Regions from separate parts of the Dongia soli genome, predicted to be linked through region 1. Evidence: predicted binding sites of a transcription regulator. Region 1 holds the regulator's gene; each other region holds the start of a gene.
The links. The regulator PhoB, encoded in region 1, activates phosphate uptake and scavenging genes when phosphate is short. The targets are predictions, from matches to a motif close to TNTCATAAAACTGTCA.
Positions count from the first base shown of each region.

Region 1 (7,941 bases):
CGGTGGTGGAATCGACCGGTACCGGCGGTGGCCTGAAACTCTTCTGCAACGGCGCTGGCGACGCGACGCCGGATATCGCCAATGCCAGCCGGCCGATCAAAGACAGCGAGCGCCAGACCTGCGAACAGAACGGCGTCACCGATATTCTGGAAGTGCCGATCGGATTCGACGGCATTGCCCTGGTCAACAGCAAGACAAGGGCGCCACTCGATCTGACCGTCAAAGATATCTGGCTCGCTTTGGCACGCGAAGTCCCGGTCGACGGCAAGCTGGTCAAGAATCCTTATAAGACCTGGGCCGACGTCAATTCATCCTTGCCGCCGGTGAAGATCGAGGTCCTCGGTCCGCCGCCCACCTCCGGCACGCGTGACGCTTTCGTGGAGCTGGTCTTCGACCGCGCTTGCCGCGATATCGCGGAAATTGCCGCCATCGCAGATGACCAGGCCCGCAAAGCCGCCTGCGACGGTATTCGCGAGGATGGCGCCTATATCGATGCCGGCGAGAACGACAATCTCATCGTTCAAAAGCTGGCAGCCAATCCGGATGCTTTCGGCGTGCTCGGCTACAGTTTCCTGATCCAGAACCAGGACAAGCTGCAGGGCAATAAGATCGACGGTATTGCCCCGACGGAAGAAGATATCTTCTCCGGCCGCTATGAAGTCGCCCGCCAGCTGTATCTTTACGTGAAGATGCAGCACCTGGATACGATTCCCGGTCTGCCCGAATATGTCGCCGAATTCGTCAGTGCCCGCGCCAGCGGTCCGGGTGGCTACCTTGCCGATAAGGGCTTGATCCCGATGTCGGCCGATCAGCATCAGGCCACCGAAAGCCGGATTCTGGCGGCGCTCGGCTATGAAAATGGCGTGCGCAAAACGGCGACGACCTTCATCCTGCCCGCGAGTGTGATGCCGGTCGCCCTGACAGTGGCCCTGCTGGGTTTGGCGGGTATCGGTTTCCAGGTCGGCCGTCGGCGGGCTATCGCCCGGGCGCGCGCGATGCAAGGCGATGGCGCTGGATTCGGTCGCATCCTGCACTCATTGCCGGGCTATCACGGCCTCTATGTGATGTTGTGTTGCCTGATCCCCGGTTTGCTGGCTTTCGCCATCGGCGGTGTTCTGGTCCACGGTTCGGACAATCCCGATCGGGCCTGGGCGGCGATCGCGGCCGCGGTGCTCGCCCTGGCGGCGGTCGGGCTGGTTTGGGCGCGCCGGCATATTCGCCCCGACTTCCGAGCGCGGAATTTGGTCGAGCGGGCGATTCTGGTTCTCTTGATCGCCTGCTCGCTCCTGTCGATCCTGACCACCGTCGGCATCGTCCTGTCGCTGCTGTTCGAAGCGATGCGGTTCTTCGCCGGTGTGCCCATCACCGAATTCCTGTTCGGCCTGCAATGGAGCCCGCAGATCGCCTTGCGCTCGGACCAGGTCGGTGCCTCCGGCAGTTTCGGGGCGATCCCGATTTTTGCCGGCACCTTGCTGATCACCGTGATCGCCATGATCGTCGCCGTGCCGATCGGACTGATGTCCGCTGTCTATCTCTCGGATTACGCCAATCCGAAAGTGCGCGCCGTGGTAAAGCCGCTGCTGGAAATCCTGGCCGGCATTCCGACCGTGGTCTACGGCTTCTTCGCCGCCCTGACGGTCGCCCCGTTCCTGCGCAGCCTTGGTGCGACGATCGGCCTCGACGTCGCTTCGGAAAGCGCATTGGCGGCCGGCGCGGTCATGGGCGTCATGATCATCCCCTTCGTCTCCTCGCTCAGCGATGACGTGATGAACGCCGTGCCGCAATCGCTGCGGGACGGTTCCTATGCCCTGGGTTCGACCAAATCCGAAACGATCCGCCAGGTGGTCTTCCCGGCCGCACTGCCGGGCATCGTCGGCAGTATCCTCCTCGCCGTGTCACGTGCCATCGGCGAAACCATGATCGTCGTCATGGCCGCCGGCCTTACCGCCAATTTGACAGCCAATCCTTTTGCCGCGGTCACCACCGTCACGGTCCAGATCGTGACCCTGCTGGTCGGTGACCAGGAATTCGACAGCCCGAAGACCTTGGCGGCCTTCGCGCTTGGCCTGGTGCTGTTCGTGATCACGCTCTGCCTCAATATCGTTGCTCTGCGAACCGTCCGCAAATACCGGGAAAAATATGACTGATTTCACCATGCCATCCATCCCTGGTAGCGCCACGGCCCGTCTGCGGAAGCCCGATCTCTCGCCGGGCCGAATCAGCCGCCGCTATGCCGCCGAGCGCCGCTTCCGTCTCTATGGCGTTCTCGCCGTCGGCCTCGCCATCGTCATGCTGGCCTTGCTCCTGATCAGCATTGTCAGCAAAGGCTATTCGGCCTTCATGCAGACGCGCATCAATCTCGACATCACCTTCGATGCCCAAGAGCTCGACCCACAGAACACGCGCGATCCCGCTGTGCTGAAAGCGGCGAATTACACGCCGCCGATCCGCAAGGCCTTGAGCGCTCAATTCCCGGATGTCACCGAGCGGACGGATCGTCGTCGTCTCTATGACATCATCAGCAATGGCGCCGATCGTCAGCTCATGAAGATGGTGCTTGCCAATCCCGCGATCATCGGCACCACTCAATCGGTCAGCCTGCTCGCCGGCGACGATTTCGATATGTTGAACAAGGGCCGCATCAGCCGCAACGTTCCCGAGGCTGAACGCGTGCTGAGCGACAAGCAACTCGGCTGGTTCGACAAATTGCAGTCCGGGGGGCGTGTCCACTACGCCTTCAACCTCGACTTCCTGACCTCCGGCGACAGCCGCGAGCCGGAACAGGCGGGTATCCTGGGCGCGCTGATCGGCTCGCTGCTGACCATGATCACCACGATCGTCCTTGCCTTGCCGCTGGGTGTGATGAGCGCGATCTATCTCGAAGAATTTGCGCCGAAGAACCGCATCACCGATATCATCGAGGTCAATATCAACAATCTCGCCGCGGTACCGTCGATCGTCTTCGGCCTGCTCGGCCTGGCGGTTTTTCTCGGCTTTTTCGGCCTGCCGCGATCGGCGCCGCTGGTCGGCGGCCTGGTTCTCTCGCTGATGACCCTGCCCACGGTGATCATCGCCACGCGGACCGCGCTGAAAGCCGTGCCGCCATCCATCCGCGAAGCGGCCTATGGCATCGGTGCCTCTCAGCTCCAGGTCGTGCTGCATCACGTTCTGCCGCTGGCCACACCGGGCATCATGACCGGCGCAATTATCGGTCTCGCCCGTGCCTTGGGCGAATCCGCGCCGCTGCTGATGATCGGCATGGTCGCCTTTATCGTCGATGTCCCGCGCTCGATCGTCGATCCCTCGACGGTGCTACCGGTGCAGGTCTATCTCTGGGCCGACAGCCCCGAGCGCGCTTTCATCGAGCGCACCAGCGCCGGCATCATGGTTCTGCTGGTTTTCCTTATCCTCATGAATGCGGCAGCGATTTTCGTGCGCCGCCGGTTCGAGCGCCGCTGGTAGGCGTGGGAGAGATGAAATGAACGACGCAACATCGAATACCGTGATGCGTTCAGGCCATCATGGCATGGCGCTACCGATGACTGCCGCGGGCAAGGAACGCCGGGCGCCGGCCAGCGAGGCCACCAAGATCCACAGCAAGGATGTCTGCGTCTTCTATGGCCAGAAGCAGGCGCTGTTCAATGTTGCCCTGGATATCCCCGAGCGCCAGGTGACGGCGTTGATCGGTCCGTCCGGCTGCGGCAAGTCGACCTATCTCCGCTGCCTCAACCGCATGAACGACGTTATCGAAGGCTGCCGCGTCACCGGCACGATCGCTCTGGATGGCGAGAACATCTATGAGACCAAGCTCGACGTCGTCATGCTGCGGGCGCGGATCGGGATGGTATTCCAGAAGCCGAACCCTTTCCCGAAATCGATCTATGACAATGTGGCCTATGGGCCGCGCATTCACGGCATGTCGCAAAGCAAGGCTGATCTCGACGAAATCGTGCATGGCAGCCTGGAGCGTGCAGGACTGTGGAACGAGGTCAAGGACCGCCTGGATTCGCCGGGCACCGGCCTTTCGGGCGGTCAACAACAGCGTCTTTGTATCGCCCGGGCAATCGCGGTGTCGCCGGAAGTCATTCTGATGGACGAACCCTGCTCGGCGCTCGATCCCATCGCGACGGCGAAGATCGAAGAACTGATCGATGAATTGCGCGAGAATTACACGATCATCATCGTCACCCATTCGATGCAGCAGGCGGCACGCGTCAGTCAGAAGACGGCCTTCTTCCATCTCGGCAACTTGGTGGAATGGGGCGAGACCGAACAGATTTTCACGAGCCCGCGCGACGAACGTACCCAGGGTTATATCACCGGTCGGTTCGGCTGATCGGCGGAGCGGAGAATAGTATGTCGACCAAGAGCACCGATCATATCGTCAAATCCTTCGACAGCGATCTTCAACATCTCAGCCAGGTCATCGCCGAAATGGGCGGTCTTGCCGAATCGCAGCTCAGCGCGGCGATCGATGCCCTGATCAAGCGCGACAGCGAATTGGCGGCGCGTGTTGTGCAATCCGACAAGCGTATCGACGACCTCGAACAGGAGATTGCCAATTTCACCGTGCGCATCCTCGCCCTGCGCCAGCCGATGGCGCAGGACCTGCGGGAAGTGATCGCGGCGATCAAGATCGCCTCCGATCTGGAGCGGATCGGCGATTATGCGAAGAACATCGCCAAGCGTGCGATCATCCTCAACCAGCAGAGCCCGGTACGGCCGGTCAATTCGATCCCGCGCATGGGGGCGATTGCCCAGCAGATCGTCAAGGGCGTGCTCGACGCCTATATCGAAAAGGATGCGGATCGCGCCCAGGCAGTCTGGCGTCGCGATGAAGACGTCGATGAAATGTATAACAGCCTGTTCCGCGAGCTTCTGACCTATATGATGGAAGATCCGCGCAATATCGGCGCCTGCACGCATCTGCTGTTTATCGGCAAGAACATCGAGCGTATCGGCGATCACGCCACCAACATCGCCGAAATCATCTACTTCCTCGTCCACGGCAAGAGCCTGGATGAATCGCGTCCGAAGGGAGATACAACAAATGTTGCAGTCGGCAACTGATCGTAACCGCCCGCCCATGAATTCACCGCGCGATGGCCAGAACGGCCAAATGACCCAACCGCTGATCCTCATCGTCGAGGACGAGGCGGCTCTCGTAACCCTGCTGCGCTACAACCTCGAACGCGAAGGCTTCCGTGTTCTGGAAGCCGGCAATGGCGAAGAAGCGCTGTTGCTGATCAAGGAACAGCGGCCCGATCTGGTTCTGCTGGACTGGATGCTGCCGATCCTCTCCGGGATCGAAATCTGCCGCCAGATCCGCCGCAGTCCGGAACATCGCCTGACCCCGGTCATCATGCTGACCGCCCGCGGCGAGGAGGCCGACAAGCTGCGCGGCCTCGAGGTGGGCGCCGACGATTACGTGACCAAGCCCTTTAGCCCCAGCGAGTTGGTGGCGCGGGTGCGGGCCGTGTTGCGGCGGGCCAAGCCGCAACCCCAGGGCGAGACGCTCAGCTACCGCGACCTGACGATGGATCTGATCACCCACCGGGTGCGCCGGACCGGCCGGGAAATCCATCTCGGGCCGACGGAATTCCGTCTGCTGAAGTTCCTGATGGAAAACCAGGGCCGGGTGTTCAGCCGCGAACAATTGCTGGATTCGGTCTGGGGCCGCGATATCTATGTCGAACCGCGGACGGTGGACGTGCATATCCGTCGGTTGCGCAAGGCGATCAATATCGACGGTGCGGCCGATCTCGTCCGCACGGTGCGCTCCGCCGGTTATGCTCTGGATGCGGAAGACTGACCGTCCCGATCGGCCAGTCGCCCCGCCTCCCTCCGTCCAGGCCATTTTCCGCCTCGTCTCGCTTGTCCTCGTAAAAGCGGCAAGAATGCCCCATAGTCCAACAGGAGCTATGGCCCGCTGCGGCTTGACGCTTCTGGGGATGGCGCAAGCCATGCCGATTTGCTATCCGCCACTAGTGGTTGCGGTGGAAGGGTGACTGGCCGGCTCTTCGGCGAAGCTTGTTAATATTTTTCCGCGAAGACCTCGGCGGTCCTGCATACCCCTGTGTTTACTGTGGCGAAAATCCGTTTATTCTGATGAAAGCAGCGACAAGCTGCCGTTAAGCAAACTGGGAAGGAGCCGTCATGCCGAAGAAAATTCTCTGCGCCGTCGATGGATCACACGAAGCCGATCGCGCGGCCGCTTGTGCGGCCGATCTGGCCAAGGATACCGGTGCGAAACTGACTTTATTGCATGTTAACCCGATCCCCGCGGATCGTATCGCCAAGACATATTTTTGGGATGAAGTCCTGCTTGGCGCCGTGGAGCGGCAAATTCATCAGCAGATTGGTAATGCCGCGAAAGTCGTCGCGGCGCGGGGCGGCGCGGATTTCGACACCGTCGTCGTCTCCGGTAACAGAGTGTCCTCGGCCATCAATTCCTATGCGGAAGAGAAGGGCTACGACCACATTGTCATCGCGACCGGCATTTCCAATGAGCTTGAGCGCATCATTCTCGGTTCTGTCGCGACCGATGTGATTTCCAAGGCGCATTGCCCGGTCACGGTCGTTCGCTGAATTCCCGTTCAAAGGTGCGCCAGTCTCCCTGGCGCACCCACTGCCTGGCAAAGTCACCAGGGTGGCTCGCCTGATCAGTGACGGAAATGCCGCATGCCGGTGAAGACCATGGCGAGGCCGGCTTGGTCGGCGGCGGCAATCACCTCTTCGTCGCGCATCGAACCGCCGGGCTGAATGACAGCCGTTGCCCCGGCTTCGGCGGCCGCCAGCAGACCATCGGCAAAGGGAAAGAAGGCATCCGAGGCGACCACGGATCCCTTGGCCCAGCTCTCCGCCGCGCCGGCAGCCTTGGCCGCTTCCGCCGCTTTCCAGGCGGCGATGCGGCTGGAATCGACCCGGCTCATCTGGCCGGCGCCGATGCCGACCGTGGCGCCATCCTTGGCATAGATAATGGCATTGGATTTGACATGTTTCGCCACAGCCATGGCGAACAGCATATCCGCCAGCTCACGCACACTGGGCACGCGCTTGCTGACCACTTTCAGCGCCGCTTCATCGATGCGGCCATTATCCCGGCTTTGCGCCAGAAAACCCCCGGCCAGGGTCTTGATGGCAAGGCCATGCGCCATCGGATCGGGCAGGCTGCCCGCTTCCAGCACGCGGAGGTTTTTCTTCTTCGCCAACACCGCGCGCGCCTCATCGCTCACTTTGGGCGCGATGATCACTTCGGAAAAGACCTGGCTGATGAGTTCGGCGGTGGCCGCGTCCAATGCGCGGTTGACGGCGATGATGCCGCCAAAGGCGCTGACCGTATCGCAGGCGAAAGCGCGCCGATAGGCCGTGGCGAGATCGTCATCCATGGCGACGCCACAGGGATTGGCATGCTTGATGATGGCGATGGCCGGCTGGGCGAACTCCGCCACCAATTCATAAGCGGCATCGGTGTCGTTGAGGTTGTTGTAGCTGAGTTCCTTGCCCTGCAACTGCACCGCCGTCGCGATGCCAGGGCGCCGCTCGGCGGTGGCATAAAAGGCCGCCGCCTGATGGGGATTCTCGCCATAGCGCAGGGTGTCGCGGCGCTGTCCGGCCAAAGTTAAACGGCTGGGAAAAGCCTGCTGTTCCTGTTCCGCCATCCAGGCGCTGATCGCCGCGTCATAGGCGGCGGTGCGGGAATAGGCATCCAGCGCCAAGCGCCGCCGCAGACCGAGGCTGGTCGCGCCGCCGAGGGCCGCCATCTCCGCCATGACCGGCGCGTAATCAGCGGGATCGGTGACCACGACGACGAAATCGTGATTCTTGGCGGCGGCGCGAATCATCGCCGGCCCGCCGATATCGATATTTTCGATGCAGGTCTCGCGATCGGCACCTTTGGCAACTGTCGCCTCGAAGGGATAGAGATTGACCACGACGAGA
Region 1 is NZ_JAXCLW010000001.1:738,875-746,815, reverse strand. It holds partial or broken gene SMD27_RS03340 (substrate-binding domain-containing protein) at 1-737, shown strand, start outside; gene pstC (phosphate ABC transporter permease subunit PstC) at 906-2,147, shown strand; gene pstA (phosphate ABC transporter permease PstA) at 2,140-3,462, shown strand; gene pstB (phosphate ABC transporter ATP-binding protein PstB) at 3,479-4,336, shown strand; gene phoU (phosphate signaling complex protein PhoU) at 4,357-5,070, shown strand; gene phoB (phosphate regulon transcriptional regulator PhoB) at 5,120-5,812, shown strand; gene SMD27_RS03310 (universal stress protein) at 6,157-6,588, shown strand; gene purH (bifunctional phosphoribosylaminoimidazolecarboxamide formyltransferase/IMP cyclohydrolase) at 6,663-7,941, opposite strand, start outside.

Region 2 (7,941 bases), on a different contig from region 1:
GCAAAATGTGGCAATCTAGTGAAATATGATGATGTCATTAACTCACAACAGAAGTGTCATCGGAGTGTCCCGGTCCTCGAAGAGGTTAGGGCCGCCCGCAAAGGCACCGCTTAATCTGGAGGCAACAAACATGACGTCGACCAACCTATTTCTCCGCCGTCTCGGCGGTCTCACCCTGGGAGCCGTGGTTGCATTGACCGTTCTCAGCGCGGGCGCGCAAGCTGAAACGGTTCTGAAGGTTTACACGGCGCTCGAAGAAGAACAGCTGCCGGTTTACAAGGCGGCCTTCGAGAAGGCCAATCCCGACATCAAGATCGAATGGCAGCGCGATTCCACCGGAGTCATCACGGCGCGTCTGCTGGCGGAGAAGGATAACCGTCAGGCGGATATCGTTTGGGGCCTGGCGGCGACCAGCCTGATGCTGCTGGACAAGCAGGGCATGCTGGAGCCCTACAAGCCACAAGGTTTCGACCAGATCAAAGATCTCTTCAAGGATACGCGGACCGACAAGCCGACCTGGGTTGGAATGGATGCTTGGGCGGGTGCGCTTTGCTATAATACGGTCGAAGGCGAAAAGACCGGCGTGCCGAGGCCGGAGTCCTGGGCCGATCTGCTGAAGCCGGAATATAAAGGCCATATCGCCATGCCAAATCCGGGCTCTTCCGGTACCGGTTTTTTGGACGTTGCGGCCTGGCTGCAGATGATGGGCGAGAAGGGCGGCTGGGACTACATGGATAAGCTCCACCAGAATATCGCCACCTATCTGCATTCAGGGTCGAAGCCCTGCAAAGCGGCAGCGGCCGGAGAATATGTCGTCGGCATCTCCTTTGCCTATCCTGGCGTCCAGTTGAAGAACCAAGGGGCGCCGATTGAGGTCATTCTGCCGAAAGAAGGCATCGGCTGGGACATGGAAGCCACCAGTATCATGAAGGGCACCAAGAATCTGGAAGCTGCCAAGAAGCTGGCCGATTTCGCCGCGAGTGCCGAGGCGAACAAGATGTATAACGACTCCTACCAAGTGCTCGCGCGCAAGGATGTCGAAGCCAAAGTGCCGGAAAACTATCCGGCTGATGAGGCCAACAAGCTGATCAAGAACGACTTTTACTGGGCGGCAGAACATCGCGACAGCATTCTCGCCGAATGGCAGAAGCGTTACGGCTCCAAGGACGCGCCGAAGTAATCGGCTCGAACGGCGAACCGATGGGAAGGATCGCGGCCATCCGGCCGCGATCGCTCTCATTGCGACTACGTCTCCTGTTGAAAGAGGTGAGCGATGGCCGAGGCTTCCGCGCGCAAGCTCTATTTGCACATCGACAGCGTAAGCAAATCATTCGGCGCCTTCCAGGCGCTGAAATCGATCTCGCTCGACATTTATGAAGGGGAGTTCGTTTGCTTCCTTGGTCCGTCGGGTTGCGGCAAGACCACGTTGCTCAGGGCGATCGCCGGTCTTGATATTCAGACGAGCGGCCGGATAGAGCAGGGGGGGCGGGATATTTCCGCGTTGCCGCCATCGAAGCGCGATTTCGGCATCGTTTTCCAATCTTACGCGCTGTTTCCCAATCTGACGGTGGCCGAGAATATCGGCTACGGCCTCGTCAATACCGGCAAGCGTCGTGGCGAGGTGCAGGCCCGCGTCGCAGAATTGCTGAGCATGGTTGGCCTGGACGGGCAGGAGCGCAAGTATCCGATGCAATTGTCGGGCGGCCAGCAGCAACGTGTGGCCTTGGCCAGGGCCATTGCCTTGTGGCCAGGCCTGCTGCTGCTCGATGAGCCGCTCTCCGCCTTGGACGCACGTGTCCGCCTGCATCTGCGCACCGAATTGAAGCATTTGCAGCGGCAGCTTGGGATCACCACGATCATGGTCACGCATGACCAGGAAGAGGCTTTGGCTATCGCCGATCGCATCGTCGTTATGAACCACGGCGTCATCGAACAGATCGGCACGCCCGAAGAAATTTACCGGTCCCCAACAACACCTTTCGTGGCATCTTTCGTCGGTCAGATGAATTTCTTCAAGGCTGCAGCCTCGGGTGCCGGCGAATTGCGTATCGGCAATATCGACATCGTCGTGCCCCACGCTTCGGAATATGGGAAGGGTGAATTCCATCTTTGCCTGCGGCCCGAGGATGTGCAGGTCCGCGGCATCCGTCCCGATCAAGGGAACGTCCTGGAAGCGCGTATCGAGGGGCTGGAGTTCCTGGGCTCGTTCTGTCGTGCGCAATTGTCCGCCCTGCAGGATGACGCAGTCCGTTTCCAGGCGGATTTCTCCATCAATGCCATGCGTGATCTCGATCTGGCGCCGGGACGCAGTCTGTCGGTCGCCTTGCCGCAAGATCGGTTGCGTCTATTCACATCCGATCAGCACCGGTAAGGGCGGAGACCACCATGGCTGAAATGACGATGACCGCTCCCCGCGCGCGTCGGGCTGAGATCGCGGAAGGCAAGAAGCCGCCTATCATCCGGCCCAAGGCCAGCAGCGATGATTTCATCATGCGCGGGTGCCTTGTCCTGGTCGGCGTTTTCTTTATGCTCACAGTGGTCCTGCCGCTTTACGCGCTGCTGAAAAAATCCGTTGAGGACGCCAATGGCGGATTCGTCGGCCTGGCGAATTTCGTCGCCTATTTCCAGGATCCGGCGTTGACGCAGTCGCTGGAAAATACCGTCTCGATGGCGGTGATCAGCACGATTGTGACGCTCGCCTTGGCCTTCGGCTATGCCTATGCCCTGACTAGGTCGTGTATGCCGGCACGCGGCCTGTTCAAAGCCATCGCGCTCATCCCCTTATTGGCGCCGTCCTTGCTGCCCGGTCTGGCGCTCGTCTATCTCTTCGGCAATCAGGGGGTGCTCAAATCGCTGTTGTTCGGCGAAAGCATCTACGGGCCGATCGGTATCATCATCGGCGAAGTGTTCTTCGCTTTTCCGCATGCCGTGATGATCCTGGTGACTGCACTTTCCACGGCAGATCAGCGCCTTTACGAAGCGGCGGACGCGTTGCGCGCAAAGCCGATGAAAACTTTCTTTTCCGTCACGCTGCCCGGCTGCAGATATGGCCTTATCAGTGCAGGCTTCGTTATCTTCACTTTGGTCTTTACCGATTTCGGTGTGCCGAAGGTGATCGGCGGTGAATACAACGTTCTTGCTACCGATGTTTATAAGCAGGTAATCGGCCAGTTCAATTTCCATATGGGAGCGGTTGTCGGTCTCATGCTGATGTTGCCGGCTGTCGTCTCCTTCTCCGCAGATCGCCTTGTCCAGCGCAAGCAAGTGGCTTTGCTGACGGCACGTGCCGTGCCGTTGACGCCGAAGCCGCGGTCGCTGGTCGACGGTTTCTCTCTGCTGCTTTGCCTGATGGTTTCGGTGTTTTTGCTAGCGATCCTCGGGATGGCCGCCTTCGGCAGCTTGATCAAATTCTGGCCTTACAATCTGACCCTGACCCTGTCGAAATATGATTTCGGTGCACTGGGTACCGGCGGATGGGGCGACTACTTCAACAGCCTGCGCATGGCGACCCTGGTTGCCGTGATCGGCACGACGATTGTGTTCGTCAACGCATATATGGTGGAGAAGAGCAACGGCTTCCGCTGGGGCCGCAACCTTATACATTTTTGCGCCATGATACCGCTGGCCGTGCCCGGTGTTGTCCTGGGTCTCGCTTACATCTTTTTCTTCAACGCGCCGAACAATCCGTTGAATTTCATCTATACGACCATGACCATTCTGGTGGTGAATACGATTACCCACTACTACACGGTTTGCCATCTGACGGCGATGACTGCGCTGAAACAGGTTGATGCCGAATTCGAGGCGGTCTCCGCTTCGCTCAAGGTGCCATTCTATAAGACCTTCTGGCGCGTCACGGTCCCCGTTTGCATGCCGGCCATCGTCGATATCGGAATCTATTATTTCGTCAATGCGATGACCACGGTTTCTGCTGTGATCTTCCTCTATTCCAGCGAGACCAAGCTGATGTCCATTGCCGCCCTGAATACGGAGGATGCCGGTAATACGGCGCAAGCCTGCGCCATGGGCATGACGATCGTCGCTACCTCCGCCGTCTTGCGCGGGATTCAGGCACTGGTGGCAAAACGCCTCCAACGCCGTAGCCAGGCTTGGCGCATGCGATGACCGGAAAGAACACCGGGGTCCAGGCTGGGCGTTCCCGCTTGTAACCGAATCGCGTATTGCCGATTCGCGACCTTCATCCCCATCTAAATGACGTGATTGCGAACTTTACCTCTCGTCAGGAAATATATGTTACATTTTCATGACGATATTGGTGTCTTGTGGGGCATTTAGTGGCGAAGATTGACATCTTGCGGTCCGCAGCGCTGACTGTTCAGAGGTAAGGAAGAATGGTTTTTCTGCTGCACCTATTTGGGGCTGTTGCCCTGTTGCTATGGGGGCTGCGCATGGTGCGAACGGGCATCTTGCGCGCTTATGGCACGCAGCTCCGCCATTTTCTCAGCAATTCGATGTCGAACCGTTTCAGTGCCATGGGCACCGGCTTCATCGTCTCGCTGCTACTGCAGTCGAGCAGCGCGACCGGTCTCGTGGCGTCTTCTTTCGCCTCGCGCGGTCTCTTCAGCACGTCGGCGGCGCTCGCCATCATGCTTGGCGCCGATATCGGGACCAGCTTCGTTGCCCAGGCTTATACCTTGCCGCTCCAGTGGTTGTCGCCGCTGGCGATCCTGATCGGCTGGATCATGTTCAACAAGATCCAGAATACGCAGTTGAAGGATCTTGGTCGTGCCGTCGTCGGCCTCGGCATCGCCCTCCTGGCGCTCGAATTGCTGACAGCTGCCGCGGCACCGATCCGTGACGCGCAGCTCCTGCCGGAGATCATGCAGACCATGCAGTCGGCGCCGGTTTTCGGTGTCATTCTCGGCGCCGTGCTGACCATACTATCAACCTCCAGCCTGGCGATCGTTCTGCTGATTGCGTCCTTCGTGACTGCGCAGCTGGTGCCTATCGATCTTGGCTTGGCTATGGTACTGGGCGCCAACCTCGGCTCCGACATCATGCCGATCATGGCCAACTGGTCACAGCCCGCCGAGGCCCGCCGGGTGCCGTTCGGCAATATGACCTTCCGCTTGAGCGCCGTGATCATCGCTTTGCCGCTTATTCCTTATGTGCAGCCGCATCTCGCGGCTTTTCAAAGCGATGGGCTGCGCCAGACGCTGAATTTTCACGTTGTCTTCAATCTTGCCATGGCGGCTTGCGGTATTTGGCTGGTGGGGCCGGTTTCTCGCGCCATGACTCAGTTCTTGCCGCAACAAGCGCGTCCCGATAACCCCTCGACGCCGCATTATCTCAATGAGGGCAGCTTGGAATCACCGCCCGATGCACTGGCCAATGCGGCTCGCGAAGCCTTGCGGATGGGGGATTTGCTGGGTCAGATGCTGACCATGTCGCTGAACGTCTTTCGCAGCGATGACCGCAAGCTGATCAAAGATGTGACGGCGTTGGACAATCACATCGATCGGCTGAACGAGGCGATCAAACTCTATCTAACCCGCATCAATCGCGAGGTAATGAATGAAAGGGATCATCGGCGCGTGATCGATCTCATTTCCTTCATCACCAATCTCGAGCATATCGGCGATATTCTCGATAAGAGCCTCATGGAACTGGCCGCCAAGAAGGTGAAATACGCGCTCAAGTTTTCCGAGGAGGGAGCGCGCGAGATCGAAGAGATTCATCAGCGCCTCAACGAGAATCTGGAATTGGCAATGAATGTCTTCATGTCCAGCGATCTCAGCATGGCCCGTCGCCTGTTTGCAGAGAAGCAGATATTCCGCGAACTGGAAAAAACGGCGGCGGAAAATCATCTTGAGCGCCTACGTAGCGGCCGCATCGAAAGCATCGCCACCAGCGGCTTGCATCTCGATATCCTGCGAGATCTGAAGCGCATCAACAGCCACTTGGCGCTGGTGGCGCAGCCAATTCTGGAACTGGCGGGCGAACTTAGCCCATCGCGCCTGCGCTGAGCATTTCACGAACAGCGTGACCTAGGACAGGGCGATCAATGCCGCCCGAAGCTGGTCCAGATCTGTGCCGGCGAGCCGTTTCTCCAAAGCACTCTGCGCCTGTTGCCAGATTGGATAGGCCGCCGCCAACAGGGCTTGGCCGGCAGGTGTCAGCGTCATGAGCCGGCTACGTCGGTCGGCATCATCGACGGTTATAGTGACCAACTGGCGGCGCTCGAGGGGTTTCAGATTGGCGGTGAGGGTGGTGCGGTCCATCGCCAGCAAGCTGGCAACTTCCTTCATGCTGGGTGGGCTGGGCCGGTTGAGGGACATCAGCAGCGAGAATTGCCCATTGGTCAGACCCACAGGACGTAGCGCATCGTCGAAGCGCCGAGCTAAGGCGCGCGCGGCGCGCTGTACGTGAAGGCAAAGGCAGGAATCACGGACCTGAAGGGTGATCTGAAAGGGAAGCGCATCGTGGTTTGACATTCTTCTATAATGTTGATATCAACATAAAAGTCCAGTCCTTATTGATTGCCCAGGCCTGAACGGCCGTTTGTTCACCTGCCGAAGTGACGGAGCTCTCATGACGCGGAAGGTACTTATCCTGCTTGGCACCAAGAAAGGCGCCTTTATCCTCGAAAGCGACACGCACCGCCGAAGCTGGAAATTACGCGGACCCTTCTGCGAGACCTGGCCGATCAATCATGTCGTTGCCGATGAGGAGCGCGGCGTCATTTATGGCGGTGGCGGGAACGAATGGTTCGGCCCGGCGGTCTGGAAATCCGAGGATCTTGGCGAGAGCTGGACGCATTCCAGCGAAGGGCTGGCTTATGCCGCCGGCGAGGAGCCCGTGAAATCGGTCTGGAGCCTGGCGCGTGGTCGCGATGGTTTATATGCCGGTGTTGAACCGGCCGGCCTGTTCCGCAGCGCCGATGGCGGGCTTTCCTGGGAACATGTCGCCGGCTTGCGCGCGCATCCGTCACGGCCCGATTGGCATCCAGGCGGCGGTGGTCTCATCCTCCATTCGCTCATTCCGCATCCGGAGGATCAGAAGCAAATTTGGGTCGGCATTTCGGCAGCGGGTGTTTTCTACACCGCAGATGGCGGCGCGACCTGGGAGCCTCGTAATCGCGGCACACGGGCCGATTTTCTACCCGAGGATCAGCGTTATCCGGAATACGGGCAATGCGTGCATTGCATCGTGATGGCGCCGACCAAGCCCAATCGGCTCTATCAGCAGAACCATTGCGGCATGTATCGCAGCGAGGATGGCGGGCAGAAGTGGGAAAGCATTGAAACCGGCCTGCCGTCGAGTTTCGGCTTTCCCGCTGCCGTGCATCCACGCGATCCCGAAACTGTATTTCTGCTGCCCTTGAATGGCGATATTGCCGGCCGCTATGTGCCGGATGCGAAGGCGGCGGTGTGGCGTAGCCGCGACGGCGGCAAGAATTGGCAAGATTTGCGCGAAGGTTTGCCGCAGGAAAATACGTTTTTCGGCGTCTTGCGGCAGGCCATGGCGACGGATCGTCTCGATCCGGTCGGAGTCTATTTCGGTACAAATACGGGCATGCTCTATGCAAGCGCCGATGAAGGCGATCGCTGGTCCTGTATCGCGCAGCATCTGCCGCCCGTCTATTCGGTGGAAACGCTGGTGGTGGATGTCTGAATGCAATGCCGGAGCAGACCCTACCCATCATCGATGTGACGCTGCCGGTGGTTTTGCGGCGATTGTTTCCAGATGCGCCGCGACAGGTCCGGTTGAAGGCGGCGACAGTGAAAGACGCCATCGATGCATTGGACGACCGCTGGCCGGGCATGCGCGACCGCCTTTGCGATTCCCGCCCGTCGATCCGGCGCCACATCAACATTTTCGTTGCCGGGGAGCGCGCCACGTTGCAGACGTCTTTGGCAGATGGGTCGGACGTCGTCATCTTGACGGCGATCAGCGGCGGGTGAAGCATTTCCATTATCG
Region 2 is NZ_JAXCLW010000002.1:410,157-418,097, forward strand. It holds gene SMD27_RS08390 (putative 2-aminoethylphosphonate ABC transporter substrate-binding protein) at 131-1,180, shown strand; gene SMD27_RS08395 (putative 2-aminoethylphosphonate ABC transporter ATP-binding protein) at 1,274-2,371, shown strand; gene SMD27_RS08400 (putative 2-aminoethylphosphonate ABC transporter permease subunit) at 2,386-4,125, shown strand; gene SMD27_RS08405 (Na/Pi cotransporter family protein) at 4,353-5,987, shown strand; gene SMD27_RS08410 (MarR family winged helix-turn-helix transcriptional regulator) at 6,009-6,455, opposite strand; gene SMD27_RS08415 (WD40/YVTN/BNR-like repeat-containing protein) at 6,553-7,635, shown strand; gene SMD27_RS08420 (MoaD/ThiS family protein) at 7,641-7,925, shown strand.
Region 2: SMD27_RS08405 (Na/Pi cotransporter family protein) is a predicted target of PhoB. The motif match lies at 4,255-4,270, and genes of this name have one in related genera.

Region 3 (7,941 bases), on a different contig from region 1:
CGGCACCGGCGAATTTCGCAGCGGCCAGCTTCTTGTCGCAGGCGAAGAATACCGCATCGCCATCCTTCAGGCCGGCCGCCTCGCGCAGTTGATTAAGGCGGGCCTCGTCAAGATTCTTGGCGATCGGCCCCTTGGCGCCGGCGGCGTCGAAAATGACATAGCCGAGACCGGCAGCGCCCTGCGCCTTGGCCCAGTCGTTCAGCTTGTCGAAGAAGCTGCGCGGCTTGGCAGCAGCACCTGGCGCCGGAATGGCGCGCACCACCGACCCCAGCTCGACGGCTTTGGCGAAGATGCCGAAACCCGAGCCGCGGAACACCTCGCTCACGTCGCTGATCAGGATGGGATTGCGCAGATCCGGCTTATCGGAACCGTAACGCAGCATCGATTCATCGAAGGGGATCTGCCGGAACGGCATTGGCGAAACGACGCGACCATCGGCGAATTCCTCGAAGACGCCGTGCAATACCGGTTCGATCGCATTGAAGACATCCTCCTGGGTGACGTAGGACATCTCGAAATCGAGCTGGTAAAATTCGCCCGGACTGCGATCCGCGCGGCTATCCTCGTCGCGGAAGCAGGGTGCGATCTGAAAATAGCGGTCGAACCCGGCCACCATCAACAACTGCTTGAATTGCTGCGGCGCCTGCGGCAGCGCATAGAATTTACCCGGATGCTGACGCGAGGGCACCAGGAAGTCGCGCGCACCTTCCGGCGAGCTCGAGGTCAGGATCGGCGTCTGGAATTCGGTGAAGCCCTGGGCGATCATGCGCTGGCGCAAGGAAGCAATCACCTTCGAGCGCAACACGATATTGCGATGCACCTTGTCGCGGCGCAGATCGAGGAAGCGGTAACGCAGGCGCACTTCCTCGCCAGCATCCTCGTCGCTGGCCACCTGGAGCGGCAGGACCTCCGCCACCGATTGCACGAAATATTCCTCGATCTTGACCTCAATCTCGCCGGTCGGCAGCTTCGGATTGACTGTTTCGGGTGTCCGCTGCACCACCTTGCCGGTGATGGTCACGACGCTTTCCACGCGGGTCTGCTCAACCTGCTTGAAAAGCGGGCTGGAAATATCGAGCACGCATTGCGTCAGGCCGTAATGGTCGCGCAGGTCGATGAAAACCAGATTGCCATGGTCGCGCTTGCGGTGAACCCAGCCGGAAAGGCGGACGGTCTGGCCAGCGTCGCTAGGACGCAGGGCGCCGCAGGTATGCGAGCGGTAGGCGTGCATCATGTAATCCTTAATGAAAACAGCAGATTAAGCCGGCAAAAGGCCTGGATTTCCGGGCTTTGTCAAGCTTCCCGTGGGGATATAAGCGGGCTTGGCCCTTTCCCTTTCCAGTCGCGGCCAAACCGGCTATAGGTTGCGCCCATGAACCAAGATGTTTCCAAGTTATCCACAAGCCTGATCGCCGATTCGGCAGCCTTGCGCCGCTTCATCCAGGACCTCTCGGGCATTTCTTTCGTCACCATCGACACCGAATTCCTGCGCGACAAGACCTATTGGCCGCAGCTTTGCCTGGTGCAGATCGCTGGCCCGCAATCCGCCGCCGCCATAGACACCCTGGCACCCGGCATCGACCTCACCCCGCTGATCGAGCTTTTGGCCGACCGAAGCATTCTCAAGGTCTTCCATGCGGCTCGCCAGGATGTGGAAATCTTCTTCCGCATGACGGGCAAGATTCCGGGACCGATCGTCGATACCCAGGTCATGGCCATGGTCTGCGGCTATGGCGATGCTGCGAGCTACGAGACCCTGGCGACCAAGCTGGCCAATGCCAGCATCGACAAGTCCTCGCGCTTCACCGACTGGTCGCGCCGGCCGCTGACCGATCGCCAGCTCAAATATGCGTTGTCCGACGTCACCTATCTGCGCGTGGTCTACGAGAAGCTGCAGCACAAATTGGAGAGTTCGGGCCGCACTGACTGGGTGGCGGATGAGATGGCTGTCCTGACCGATCCGGCGACCTATACGATCGTGCCGGAACAATCATGGCAGCGCTTGAAGATCCGCAGCGACAAGCCGCGTTTCCTTGCGGTCTTACGCGAGATCGCCGCCTGGCGGGAACGCGAGGCCCAGGAACGTGACATTCCGCGCAGCCGCCTGATCAAGGACGAGCAATTGCTGGAAATCGCCGCCCATCCGCCACGCGATGCCGACGCGCTGGCACAATGCCGTGGCCTCACCAAGAACTTTGCCGAAGGCCGTATGGGCGAAGCCATCCTGGCGGCGGTCAAACGGGCCCTTGACCTGCCGGAAACCGAGTGCCCGCGCCTCCCGCCGCGCCCCGACCTGCCACCCGGTCTGGGGCCGCTGGTCGATCTCCTGCGGGTCCTGCTGAAAACGCGCTGCGACCAGCATGAGGTGGCGCAGAAACTGATCGCCAATGCCGATGATCTCGAACGCATCGCTGCCGACGACAAGGCTTCCGTCGCTGCCTTGAGCGGTTGGCGTCGCAAGGTTTTCGGCGAGGAAGCTCTGGCTCTCAAACACGGCAAGCTGGCCCTCACTGCCGCCGGCAAAAAGGTGAAGATCATTCCTTTGCCCGACGCATGATTGCGGCCGAGGTCCGGCCTTAATCAGGGCGCACATACGGGGAAACTGGGGAGGTTTAGACCACGGCGACCGGAAGACCGAAGGCGCGGCCGACGGCCTCCAGGCGGCGTGAAACGGCTTCTCCGAACAGCGTCTCCGAGCCGCGCGGCAGATGCAGTTCAATACGCCCATCGCGCAGAGCAAGGCTGGTCAGCTCAAGCATCTCGCTGGCGCCCCCACTGAGAGAATAGGCCAGGCGGATCGCCGCACCGAGGCGCATCGCAAACTCGGCATCGTCATCGTTGATCAGCGACCACAATGTCTCCATATAGGAAACGTCGCGCGTCGCGCCGTAGCGGATCGCGATGGCAAAAGCGAGGATGACGCGCTCGCCGTGATTGATGCCGGCCACGGGCAGGCGCAGCACCCGGGTGAAGGCTTGTTCGGCGCGGTAATCCGGATGTTCACGCCAGGTGATATCTGAGAGCAGGCAGGCCGCGACGAGCAAGCGCATCCGGTTCTCATCCTCGTCCCGGAAGAGCGGCATGATCCAGTCATCGAGCTCTTCGCTGACCGAACCGAAGCGTCCATCGGCGCCGGCGAGATCGGCACAGCCGACCAGGAGCGGATCGGCGTGCTGGGCATCGTCGTTGAGACTGCTGAAGAGATGCCCTTCGCGCAGACCGTAAGCCGAGAACAGCACCCGGTCCGGCTTGGCGATCCGCAGCAGCCGTTCCATCACCAGCGCGCCATAAGGCAGCGTGTCCAGGCGGCGGCGCGAGATGCCCGACATATTGCTCAGCGATTTCTTGCCGAGCCGGCTGCATATCTTAGCCAGATCCTCGGCCTGCCGTCGTCCCACGCGATATTCATGGATGACATGCAGGGGATAACGGCTTTGCTCCATGTGAATACGGGCCAGCGACCGCCAGGTACCGCCGACCGGATAAAGCGTGCGACCCCTGATTTCCGAGAGCCAGGGCAGTTTTTCGAGCTGCTTGTCGATGACGCGCTGGGCCGCATCCATGTCGCCATTGGTGGCCTCGACCAGCCGCAGCGGGCCGAGCGGTAAGGTGACCTGCTCGCCGATCTTGCCCTTGGTGATATGAACCAGCTCGACGCTGCCGCCCCCGAGATCGCCCATCAGGCCGTCGGCTTCGGGAATGCCGGTAACGACGCCCAAAGCGGAAAGCCGGGCTTCCTCCTCGCCGGAAATGATCTGCACCTTCTGGCCCGTTAACCGCTCGATCTCGCCGGCAAATTGTTTGCCGTCTCTGGCATCGCGCATGGCCGCGGTCGCAACCAAGTCGATCTGCACCACGTTCATCGCCTTCGCCAAAGTAACGAAGCGGTTGATATGCAGCAGGGCCAGCCGCTTGCCCTCGGGATTGAGCAGCCCGCTGCTTTCGACGCCGCGGCCAAGTCCAGGCAACGCTTTTTCGTTGAAGATCGGAACGGGACAGCGCGACCGCTTGTCGAAAACCACCAAGCGAACGGAATTTGACCCGATATCGATGACGGCAACGCGGCCAGGGTAAGATGCCGTGGCTATCGCTGCCGCTTCACGCGGTGTTGCAATCAAGTGATCGCCTTCTGTTGCAGATCGAGCTTGGGTGCCCGTTTCTGCTTCTTAAGCGCACTCCCGCGGCCTGACAAGCTAGGATTCGTCATGAAATAGGTATGCGCGCTGAAACCGCCCTCTTCGCCAGGCACCAATCGGTGATACTTACCCGAAGGATCGAGCGCCCAGCTCTGCAGATTATCTTTCAGATTGGCGATCATGATCTGGTCGAGAATCTGCTGATGCACGGTCGGATTCTCAATGGGCACAAGAAGTTCCAGGCGCCTATCCATGTTTCTTGGCATCCAGTCAGCGGAGGAAATGAAGACCTTCGCCTCACGCGAGGGCAAGGGATGCCCACCACCAAAACAGACAATACGCGAATGTTCGAGGAAGCGTCCGATGATGCTCTTCACGTGAATGTTCTCGGAAAGTCCCTTGATACCGGGGCGCAAACAGCAGATGCCGCGAATCACCAGCTCGATCTGCACGCCGGCTTGGCTCGCACGATAGAGCGCATCGATCAGGCCGGGATCGACCAGCGAATTGACCTTCACCCAGATGGTACCGGGACGTCCGGCCCTCACATGCGCGATTTCATCCTCAATCAATTGCAGGATCGTCGGACGCAACGTCATGGGCGCGAAAGCGACCTTCTCTGTCCGCTGCGGTTTGGCGTAACCGGTCATGTAATTGAACAGCCGCGCCGCGTCATGGCAAAGGCCGGGGTCGCTGGTGAAGAAGCTGAGATCGGTATAGATCTTGGCGGTGATCGGATGATAGTTGCCGGTACCGTAATGCACATAGGTACGCAAGGTCGGGCCTTCGCGGCGCATCACCATCGACACCTTCGCATGGGTCTTTAAAGCGACGAAACCGTAGACGACCTGCACGCCGGCACGTTCCAGATCGCGCGCCCAGCGGATATTCGCTGCTTCATCGAAGCGCGCTTTCAATTCGATCAACGCCGTTACCGATTTGCCCGCTTCGGCCGCTTCGATCAGCGCTTTGACAATCGGGCTGTCTTCGCTCGTCCGGTACAGCGTCTGCTTGATGGCGACGACATTGGGATCCCGCGCTGCCTGCAGGATGAACTGCACGACGACATCGAAGCTCTCATAAGGATGATGGACGACGATATCCTTCTGCCGGATCGCGGCGAAGCAATCGCCGCCGACATCGCGAATACGTTCGGGGAAACGTGGATTGAAGGGCTGGAACTTCAGATCCGGCCTGTCCTCGATGATGAGCTTCGAGACGCTGGCAAGACCGAGCAACCCGTCGAGCACAAAAACGTCCTCGCGGCTGACATCCAATTCGTTGACGACGAAGCTTAAGAGATCTTCCGGCATTTCCGCATTGACCTTCAACCGGATCACAGTTCCCCGGCGGCGACGCTTCAAGGCGGATTCATAATGGCGGACCAGATCCTCTGCTTCCTCGAGGATTTCGATTTCGCTGTCGCGGACCAGACGGAAAAAGCCTTTGCTGATGACATCGGAACCGGGGAAGAGATGGTCGAGATAGAGACTGACCAGGCCTTCCAGGGTGACGAAGCGGACATTGTGGCTATTGCCACCGGGCAACCGGATGAAGCGCGGCAACTGGTTCGGCATCGGCAACAGCGCGCGCAGAATTTTACCGTCGATCGCCTGGCGCAATTCCAGCGCCATCGAGAAACCCTGGTTCGGAATGAAAGGGAAAGGATGCGCGGGATCGATGGCCATCGGCGTCAGAACGGGGAAGATCTGATCCAGAAAATAGCTGTCGAGCCATTCGCGTTCGCTGGCGGTCAGCTCGGCCAGATCAATCACCGCAATGCCGTTTTCGCGCAGCTCCTGGCGTAACTGATGCCACCACATCTGCTGATTGTGCATCAGCTCGCCGCTGCGACGCTTGATCGCCGCCAATTGCTGCGCCGGGGTCAAAGCGTCAGAACTGGTGATCGCGACACCTGCCCGGACCTGACCCAGGAGGCCGGCCACCCGAACCATGTAAAATTCGTCGAGATTATTGGCCGAGATCGAGAGGAAGCGGACCCGCTCCAACAGCGGATGAGCCTTGTTCCCCGCTTCTTCCAGGACGCGTTCATTGAAAGCCAGCCAGGACAACTCGCGGTTAATAAACCGATGCGGCGACGTGATATCGATCGAGGAGGTTATTTGCTGCGAATCGTCCACGTCTTCCACCCTTTCTCCCGACCGCTGAAACGGCCCAGTCGCGACGGCATATTGGTTTGGCCGGCACCATTTTAAGCATTCTGGCTTAAGCTGCCGTCTAATTAAAGATCGACCCTATAGCCAAGTTGTATGGCAATCATATGACATTTTCATTGAGCTCACACCCCGGCTTCAGGCCGACGGAGCCGAGTTTTCTTGAGATTTTCTCGGACTGTCCCATATTGATTAGACTTGATGACTCTGATGTTGCGGGTCTGGGTATCGTAAACTGTCGTTGGTCTGGGAAGGGGATAAACGTGAAAAGGCTGATGCTCTTGCGTCATGCGAAATCCGCCCGGGATCAGCCGGACCTCCCGGATGCGGAGCGTCCATTGGCAAAACGCGGTATCAAAGCGGCTCCGTTGGTCGGCCGTTATATTATGGCCGAAGGGCTCATCCCCGATCTGGTCCTCTGCTCCGCGGCTGTCCGAGCCAAGCAAACCTGGGACCTGGTTTCGGCAGCCTGGCCCCATCAACCGCGACGACAACAATTGGCCAGTCTCTACATGGCGACACCCCGCGAAATGCTGTCCACGGCCCGGGAGTATGGTGGCGATACCGACAGTATCTTAATCGTCGGCCACAATCCGGGCATCGGCGATCTTGCCACCTGGCTGGTCAATCAGGGCGATGCAGGCGAGATCACCAGGATGCAGAGGAAATTTTCCACGGCGGCTTTGGCCGTCATCGACCTGCCGATCGAAAGCTGGCGCGACTTTCGCGATACAACTGTCAGCGCCTGGAATGGCCAGCTCGTCCGCTTTGTCGTTCCTCAGGATCTCGCCGCGGGAATCTAGCGCGACTTCGGTCACTCCTACTTCCAGTAATGGTCGGCCTTCAGGAAGGTTTTCCAGATACGATGGAATTGCTGCAGGTTGACATCGATGCGACTGGCCTGCCAGCCGAGGACGATACCCCGTGCAAGTTCGATCTGTTCCTTGTCGACAGTCCCTGCGGCATGCAGATCGTCCAATAGATCAGGCAGAAGCCGCTGACCAACGAAGGCATCGTTCAAGACTCCGAGACAGTCCTGAATGTCGGAAAGCGCTTCGCTATATTCCTTATATGGCCGCGATTTGTAGAACGACTTAAAGGCGTCGCCAAGATATCGCATTTTTTTGCCGGCGACGCGCAATTCGTGCAACTCGCTTTCCGCGATCCGTCCGTCAGCCCCACGACGCATCAGCTTCTTGTGCTGCTTTTTTAATAGCCGACCGGCGAAATCGGAGGCCCTGGTGCTGAGACTGGCCGTCGCAGAACTCCGCTGCCAACCGCGCGAGGCAAGCCAGCGATAGAGACGCAACTGAATCTCAACATAGCGCGGCTGGTCGAGCGTTTTATGAGTATGGTGGCGGGCCTCATGACAGCGATTCTTAGCCACCTCGAGCAAATGCCCGATCGCATCCCGGTCGGGAAAGCGCGCATGAATTGCCGTCAGCGTTTCGGCAATGAAGACATCCAGATCCCGTGCCGGACCGAATTGCTGCTGCAACCAGCGCAGATCATCCGAGAGCTGGAGATAAACGACTTCATCCATCAAGTCGCGATATGCGCGCACGATGCTGCGAAAGCGCCGCAAAGCGACGCGAAATTGATGAATGCCTTCGGGATCTTCGTTCTGTATA
Region 3 is NZ_JAXCLW010000011.1:54,196-62,136, reverse strand. It holds gene aspS (aspartate--tRNA ligase) at 1-1,231, opposite strand, end outside; gene rnd (ribonuclease D) at 1,373-2,557, shown strand; gene SMD27_RS22265 (Ppx/GppA family phosphatase) at 2,613-4,118, opposite strand; gene SMD27_RS22260 (RNA degradosome polyphosphate kinase) at 4,115-6,277, opposite strand; gene SMD27_RS22255 (SixA phosphatase family protein) at 6,574-7,113, shown strand; gene SMD27_RS22250 (CYTH and CHAD domain-containing protein) at 7,131-7,941, opposite strand, start outside.
Region 3: SMD27_RS22260 (RNA degradosome polyphosphate kinase) is a predicted target of PhoB. The motif match lies at 6,419-6,434, and genes of this name have one in related genera.

Region 4 (7,941 bases), on a different contig from region 1:
GAACGGATGCATGGCCGCGAATTAAAAAACGGTATGACGGAGAGTGGCGGGAAACATCTGCCGTGAAAGTGTACGATATCGAGATTCCCGATCCGCATAAAATCGCCGAGTTGATGGCAGAAATCGCACAGGCACAGATCCTGCCGCGCTTCCGTTGTCTGGAAGAGGGGGAGTGGCGGGAAAAAGGCCCTGGCGATATTGTCACCGTGGCGGATGAAGAGGCCGAAGCGGCCCTGACGCCGCGGCTGCAGTCGCTGCTGCCGGGTTCCGTTGTGCTGGGCGAAGAAGCGGCGGCGGCCGACCCTTCGCTGATGGGGCTCCTCCGGAAGCACCAGCCGGTCTGGATCATTGATCCAGTCGACGGAACGGCCAATTTCGCCGCCGGCAAGCCCGATTTCTGCTCGATGCTGGCTTTAGTGAGCGGTGACCGGCTTCTGGCCGGCTGGATACACGAGCCGATCAATGGGCGGACCACCATGGCGGTTGCGCGGCAGGGTATTGAAATCCTCGGCTCACCGCAGGACAGGACCTTGTCTGATCGAACCGATGGCAAGTTGCGCGGTGTCGTTGCCGTCGGCCATCGCGGTAAAGAGGATCTGGCCCGCCGGGCAAATGCCGTGCGTGCAAAGATCGATCAGGTCCGGTCGTTGCGTTGCGCCGGCCTCGATTACCTGCGCCTGCTGGCCGGCGATCTCGATTTCCTGTTGTTCTCCGGCGTGATGCCCTGGGATCACGCCGCCGGGGCGCTGATCGTACATGAATCCGGCGGGCTGGCGGGTTATCTTGGTAATGGCGGCGATTACATTGCGAGTAATGCCCTCACGGCTGAGGGTGTATTGGCGGCGGCCGAGCCGGCAGTCTGGCATCAGGTTGCGGCAACCTTGGCGGGCGGCAGTGCTGCAATGGCAACGGGATAACGATAAACAGGGGTTGACGATGAAGGTGGCGTTTCTTGGACTGGGCGTCATGGGCTATCCGATGGCGGGGCATTTGGCCAAAGTAGGCCATCAGGTGACGGTCTATAATCGCACCAGCAGCAAAGCCGAGAAATGGAGCAAGGAGCACGGCGGAAAGGCCGTGCCCACCCCCAAAGCTGCCGCGGGGGATGCGGAGATTGTCTTCGCTTGTGTCGGGAATGACGACGATCTGCGAAGCGTCACCATCGGCGCCGATGGTGCCTTCGCCGGCATGGCAAAAGACAGTCTTTTCATCGATCACACCACGGCATCAGCCGATGTCGCGCGCGAATTGGGCGGCATCGCCGCCGACCGAGGACTGAATTTCCTTGATGCGCCCGTGTCGGGCGGGCAAGCGGGAGCCGAGAACGGCAAGCTCACCGTCATGGTCGGCGGCGAGCAGCCGGCTTTTGATCGGGCCAAGCCGGTGATCGATAGCTATGCGAAATCCTGCGTCCTGATGGGGCCCGTCGGCAGCGGACAGCTCACCAAGATGGTGAATCAGATCTGCATTGCCGGTCTGGTTCAGGGCCTGTCCGAGGCGGTCAATTTCGGCCAGAAGGCAGGGCTGGATATCGCCAAGGTGGTTGAGGTGATCTCCAAAGGGGCGGCACAGTCATGGCAGATGGAGAATCGCGCCTTGACCATGGCCGACGGCAAATTCGAATTCGGCTTTGCCGTCGACTGGATGCGCAAAGATCTGGGCATCTGCCTGAACGAGGCGACACGGAACGGCGCCCGACTGCCTGTTACCGCGCTGGTGGATCAGTTTTATGCACAGATCCAGGCCCGCGGCGGTCGCCACTGGGATACCTCCAGTCTCATCCATCTGCTCCAGAAACCCTGATCAATAGACGGCACGGGAAAACACGCAGCCCGCGCTTTGCGGGCTTCTATGGTTTAACAAATCGATGTAATCGGCTGTCTTTAAAATATAAAAACGGGTCTGGGCCTAACCTTATAGGTCTGCGCGATAGGTCACAACCCTGGTGGTTGAGTTTTTCTAACTCAGCGCCGTTCTTCTACCTTGGCTTGTTGCCAGGCCGCTTCCATACGATCGAGATCGGCCTTATCCGGAGAGCTGCCTTCTGCTGCCAGGATCGTTTCGACGCGGCGGAAGCGGCGCTCGAACTTGCCATTTGCTTGACGCAGCGCGGCTTCAGGGTCGACCTTCAAGTGTCGGGCGAGATTGGCGCAAACGAACAGCAGATCCCCGATCTCGTCGACCAAACGCTCGGCTGCGCCGCCCGTTTTTATTTCCGTTTCGACCTCCGCCAACTCTTCTCGCACCTTGTCCAAAACCTGCGCCGTTTCCGGCCAGTCGAAGCCGACGCGGGCGGCGCGCTTTTGCAGCTTATCGGCCCGCATTAAGGCGGGCAGGCCCAGCGCAACTCCATCCAGCGTGCTGGGCTCGCGACCGCTGGCTTTAGCCAAGCGTGCCCGCTCCTCAGCTTTCCGGTGCTCCCAAGCCACCGTCTGGGCGTGCGAAGTCTCGATTTTTTCATCAGAAAATACATGAGGATGACGCTCTATCATCTTATTATTGATAGATTTAATAACGTCAACCATCGCGAAGTCGCCTGCTTCCCCGGCCATCTGGGCATAAAAAACCACCTGGAATAACAGATCGCCCAATTCCCCCTTGAGTGCCGGCATATCGTTTTGCGAGATCGCATCCGCCACTTCATAAGCTTCCTCGATCGTATGGGGGGCAATGGTGGCGAAGCTCTGTTCGAGATCCCAGGGACAGCCATTCTGGGGATCCCGCAAGCGGGCCATGATGTCGAGCAACCGGTCCAGGGCGGCAGCGGCAGGGCTGGGTGTGGTCATATCTGGTGAGCCTTCGAATGCGTGTCGCAGAGGGGCTGACTATAGCCGCCCGGTCCCGGTGATGAAATGTTCGATAGGGCTCGGGAAACCGACGGACCTTCGCGTTCGGAGGTGGTGACGGGCTGCGCGCAATCTATTAAGACGAACGATAATACCTTCGATCAGGAAGTCAGCGCGATGATCAAGCGTTTCAGAGCCCGCGATCTATCGATTTCGCCGGGGCACCTGCCAATTGGCCCATTGAATGCCATTACCGACGTGGCTGGTTTGCTGGTCGGCCATGTCACGCTATACGACGGCGATCGCTTGCGGACAGGCGCGACGGCGATCCGGCCTCATAGCGGCAATCTGTTTCAAGACAAGGTGCCGGCCGGTCTCGCCGTGCTCAATGGCTACGGCAAGCTCGCCGGGGCGACGCAGCTCTTGGAACTGGGGGAGCTGGAGACGCCGATTGTCCTGACCAATACACTCGCCGTCGGCCGCGCCATCGAAGCCGTCAATCAATGGACGCTCGCCCAGCCTGGCAATGAATCAGTGACATCGGTCAATGCGGTCGTTGGTGAAACCAACGACAGCCGGCTCAATGATATTCGCAGCGGTCACCCGACCGTGGAGCAGATCATGGCGGCGATCGAGAAGGCATCCGATGGTCCCGTGGCTGAAGGCGGGGTCGGGGCGGGGACGGGGACAGTCGCTTTTGGTTTCAAAGGTGGTATCGGCACGTCGTCCCGCCGGCTGTCCGGCCCGCAGGGCGGCTATACGCTCGGCGTCCTCGTTCAATCGAATTATGGTGGCGATCTGCGGATCGATGGCCGCCGCTATGCAGAGCTGACAAAGATCGAGGCTGATACGGATGGGTCGATCATGATCGTGCTGGCGACGGATGCGCCGCTATCCGATCGCAACCTGGGCCGTCTGGCGGAACGAAGCTTTGCCGGTCTCGCGCGAACCGGATCGGCTCTCAGCAACGGCTCGGGCGATTATGCCATCGCTTTCTCCACGGCCGAGGCCGTGCGGCGGACGCCATCGCGCCGCGGGGCCGCTGCTGAAGTTGCCGACTTGCCGAATGACCGGATGTCGCCCTTGTTCCAAGCGGCGATCGAGGCGACCGAGGAAGCGATCCTCAATTCGCTTTTTATCGCCGAGACGACAGAGGGTTATGATGCGGGTCGCCGCACACCATCGCGCATCGAGGCTTTGCCGTTGGATCCGATCATCCGTTCGCTCAATAAAGGGTGAGGCGGTTGATGCCGGATGCTCAACCCCTGACGCAAGCCTTCTTCGCACGTCCGGTGGTGACGGTCGCGAAAGAACTGATCGGCTGCAAATTGCTTTTTGCGGGCTGCGGCGGAATCATCGTCGAAACCGAAGCCTATGATCACGAGGATCCGGCTTCCCACTGTTATGGTGGACGGACGCCGCGCAATGCCTCGATGTTCGGGCCGCCGGGCCATGCTTATGTCTATCGCTCTTACGGTATTCACTGGTGCTTGAATTTCGTTTGCGGCCGTCTTCCCAAACACGGCGAGATGGCGAGCGGCGTGCTTATTCGCGCAATCGAGCCAACGGACGGTTTGGAATTGATTGAGGAACGCCGAGGGACACGCGACCGGCGCAAATTGTGTTCAGGACCGGGACGCGTCTGCCAAGCATTGAACATCACCAAGGTGCAAGACGGACAGCCGCTCGATCAGCCACCTTTTTCCGTTCTGCGTCGTGCCAGGCGCCACGACATTGTAATCGGGCCTCGCATCGGCATCACACGTGCAGCCGAAACTCCTTGGCGTTTCGGCATGGCAGGGTCGGTGTTTCTCAGTCGTCCCTTCGCCTGATCTGCGATCGTTGATAATGCGAATCAATTTGGCCGACTGTCGGTTCGCACCGCGATTTTGTCCGTCAGCAAAACCAGCGTAAATCTGTCTCTTAACTGACAATCTATAGATCCCGTGTGTCAGCAATCTTGCTGATAACGACGCATTCTCCGCCACTGATAGCGCAGCTCGTCGGTTGAGAGACTGATTCCGAAGTTAAGACGGAATCGTCAAAAAAGGGTAACAGGGTTTGGACTATGTGAGAGCTCCCACCGCAAGCCATTCGTTCGAATTGGGAGAACTCTACAAATGAAGTATTCGAAGATGATTACGCACACTGTCGCAGCGACGCTGTGCGGGATCGCGTTGATTGGAACTGCCAGCGCTGCCGAAATCACGGGCGCTGGCTCTACGTTTGTTTATCCTATCCTGTCCAAGTGGTCGGCTGACTACAGCACGGCCACCGGCAACAAAGTGAACTATCAGTCGATTGGCTCCGGTGGCGGTATCGCGCAGATCAAAGCGGCGACCGTTGATTTCGGTGCGTCTGATATGCCGATGAAGCCGGACGATCTGAACCAACTCGGTCTCGGCCAGTTTCCTTCGGTTATCGGTGGCGTCGTTCCGGTCGTCAATCTGCCCGGCGTTGCTGCTGGCAAGCTCAAGCTGTCGGGCTCGGTTCTGGCCGATATCTATCTCGGCAAGGTCCAGACCTGGAACGACCCGGAAATCGCCAAGCTCAATTCCGGCGTGAAGCTCCCGGATACCAAGATCACCGTCGTTCATCGTTCGGATGGATCGGGCACGACCTTTAACTTCGTCAACTATCTCTCGAAGGAAAGCGCCGACTGGCAGTCGAAAGTGGGCGAAGGCACCTCCGTCTCGTGGCCGACCGGCGTCGGCGGCAAGGGCAATGAAGGTGTGGCTGCTTACGTGAACCGCATTAAGGGTTCGATCGGTTATGTCGAATACGCCTATGTCCTGCAGAACAAGATGACCTATGCCTTGATGCAGAACAAGGCGGGCAAGTTCATCGCCCCGAGTGCGAAGAGCTTCCAGGCTGCTGCGGGGACTGCAGACTGGACCAATGCGAAGGACTTCTATCTGGTTATGACGGACGCGCCGGGTGAAACGGCTTATCCGATCACCGCGACCACCTTCGTGCTGATGTACAAGCAGCCGAAGGATGCCGAGCGTTCGAAGCAGGCTTTCAGCTTCTTCAAGTGGGCCCTCGAAAATGGCCAAAAGCAGGCCGCTGCGCTCGATTACGTGCCGCTTCCCAAGGAGCTGGTCAGCCAGATCGAGACCTACTGGAAGGCAGATTTCAAGTAATTGAATCTGTCTGGCGTCTAAGCGTCACATCACGAGGCCTCTTCATAACGGGCGAAGCGGAAGCATTTCAGAATTGCGATGCTCCCGCTTCGTTGCATGATGTCGGAAAGCAATATTCATGGCCAATAATCATCTTGCCGCCGACCTTCCGGTTTCCTCCCAGAAAAATACCGCGGGGATGAGAAGCCGGCATTCCTGGAAGGACGTGGCAGCCGACAAGGCCTTCAACTGGTCGATTGCAGCAGCCGCCTTTTTCGTGCTGATCTTGCTTAGCGGCGCGGCGCTGTCGATGCTCTGGGGTGGGCGTCTAGCTTTCGAGACATTCGGTTGGCGCTTCTTCTATGGAACCGAATGGGATGCCGTCGGCAAGAAATTCGCTGCACTTGTCCCGATTTACGGTACCTTGGTGACATCGATCATCGCCATCCTGATCGCAGTCCCGGTCAGCTTCGGCATTGCTTTCTTTTTGACGGAAGTCGCACCACGCTGGATGCGTGGACCGGTTGCGTCGGCAATCGAACTTCTCGCCGGCATTCCCAGCATCATCTACGGCATGTGGGGGTTGTTCGTTTTCGTTCCCTTCATGTCCGATAATGTTGAGCCCTGGCTTGATAGCAACATTGGCCCGCTGCCGGTGATCGGCCCTCTGTTCCAGGGGGCGCCTATGGGGATCGGCATGCTGACCACCGGCATCATTCTCGGCATCATGATCATTCCCTTCATTTCCTCCGTCATGCGCGATGTTTTCACGCTTGTTCCCGTGACGCTAAAGCATTCGGCCTATGCGCTCGGCTGCACGACGTGGGAAGTGGTTTGGGATGTGGTCTTGCCTTATACACGCACGGCGGTGGTCGGCGGCATCATGTTGGGTTTGGGACGCGCGCTCGGCGAAACCATGGCGGTGACCTTCGTGCTCGGCAATGCGCATAATCTCAGCGTCTCGTTGCTGGAACCCGGCAATTCCATTGCCGCGGCAATCGCGAATGAATTCACCGAAGCGGATTCGGATATCTATCTCTCGTCGCTGATCGCGCTCGGCTTCCTGCTGTTCATTGTCACTTTCATTGTTCTTGCCGCTGCGAAGCTAATGCTGCGGCGCCTCGAACGCCAGAAGGGAGCGTGAGATGAGAGCTGTCAGTCAATCCCGTTTCCGCTGGCGCCATGCCAAAAACAGGATCGCTATGGGGCTGTCCACGCTGGCAGCGCTGTTCGGCCTGTTCTGGTTGGCCTGGATCCTGCTAACGACCTTCATCAACGGCGCCAGCGCCATCAATCTCAAACTCTTCACGGAGATGACGCCGCCGCCGGGCGAGGAGGGTGGCTTGCTCAATGCCATCTTCGGCAGTCTTGTGATGGTTGGTGTTGGTATTATCCTAGGCACGCCGATTGGCATCGCCGCCGGCACGTTCCTTGCCGAACGGGCCCGAAAAAGCAAGCTCGGCGAGACCATTCGCTTCGTGAACGACATTCTGCTCAGCGCGCCGTCGATCGTGATCGGCCTCTTCGTCTATACGTTGATCGTACGTCAGACGGGGCACTTCTCCGGTTGGGCCGGAGGTATTGCACTCGCCTTCATTCTGTTGCCGGTCGTTGTGCGCACCACTGACGAAATGCTGCAGCTCGTGCCCAATTCGATGCGCGAGGCGGCTCTGGCACTTGGCTTGCCGCAATGGAAGCTGACGACCCAAATTCTTTATCGTGCGGCGAGTGCCGGCATGGTGACCGGTGTTTTGTTGGCCATCGCGCGTATCAGTGGCGAGACGGCGCCTTTGCTGTTTACCGCGCTCAACAACCAGTTCTGGACGGATAATCCTGCCAATCCCATGGCCAATATCCCCGTGGTCATCTTCCAGTATGCGTTGAGCCCCTATGACAGTTGGCATTCCTTGGCCTGGGCGGGCGCGCTCATCGTGACGATCTTCGTTCTCTTCATCAGCATTACATCGCGTGCGCTGTTGGCACGGCGGAGGCATGGCAATGATTAACCAACGTGCAGCAACCGGTAGTGCCGC
Region 4 is NZ_JAXCLW010000002.1:658,975-666,915, forward strand. It holds gene hflX (GTPase HflX) at 1-66, shown strand, start outside; gene SMD27_RS09545 (inositol monophosphatase family protein) at 63-917, shown strand; gene SMD27_RS09550 (NAD(P)-dependent oxidoreductase) at 937-1,803, shown strand; gene mazG (nucleoside triphosphate pyrophosphohydrolase) at 1,965-2,786, opposite strand; gene SMD27_RS09560 (DmpA family aminopeptidase) at 2,964-4,025, shown strand; gene SMD27_RS09565 (DNA-3-methyladenine glycosylase) at 4,034-4,618, shown strand; gene pstS (phosphate ABC transporter substrate-binding protein PstS) at 4,907-5,929, shown strand; gene pstC (phosphate ABC transporter permease subunit PstC) at 6,048-7,052, shown strand; gene pstA (phosphate ABC transporter permease PstA) at 7,054-7,914, shown strand; gene pstB (phosphate ABC transporter ATP-binding protein PstB) at 7,907-7,941, shown strand, end outside.
Region 4: pstS (phosphate ABC transporter substrate-binding protein PstS) is a predicted target of PhoB. The motif match lies at 4,704-4,719, and genes of this name have one in related genera.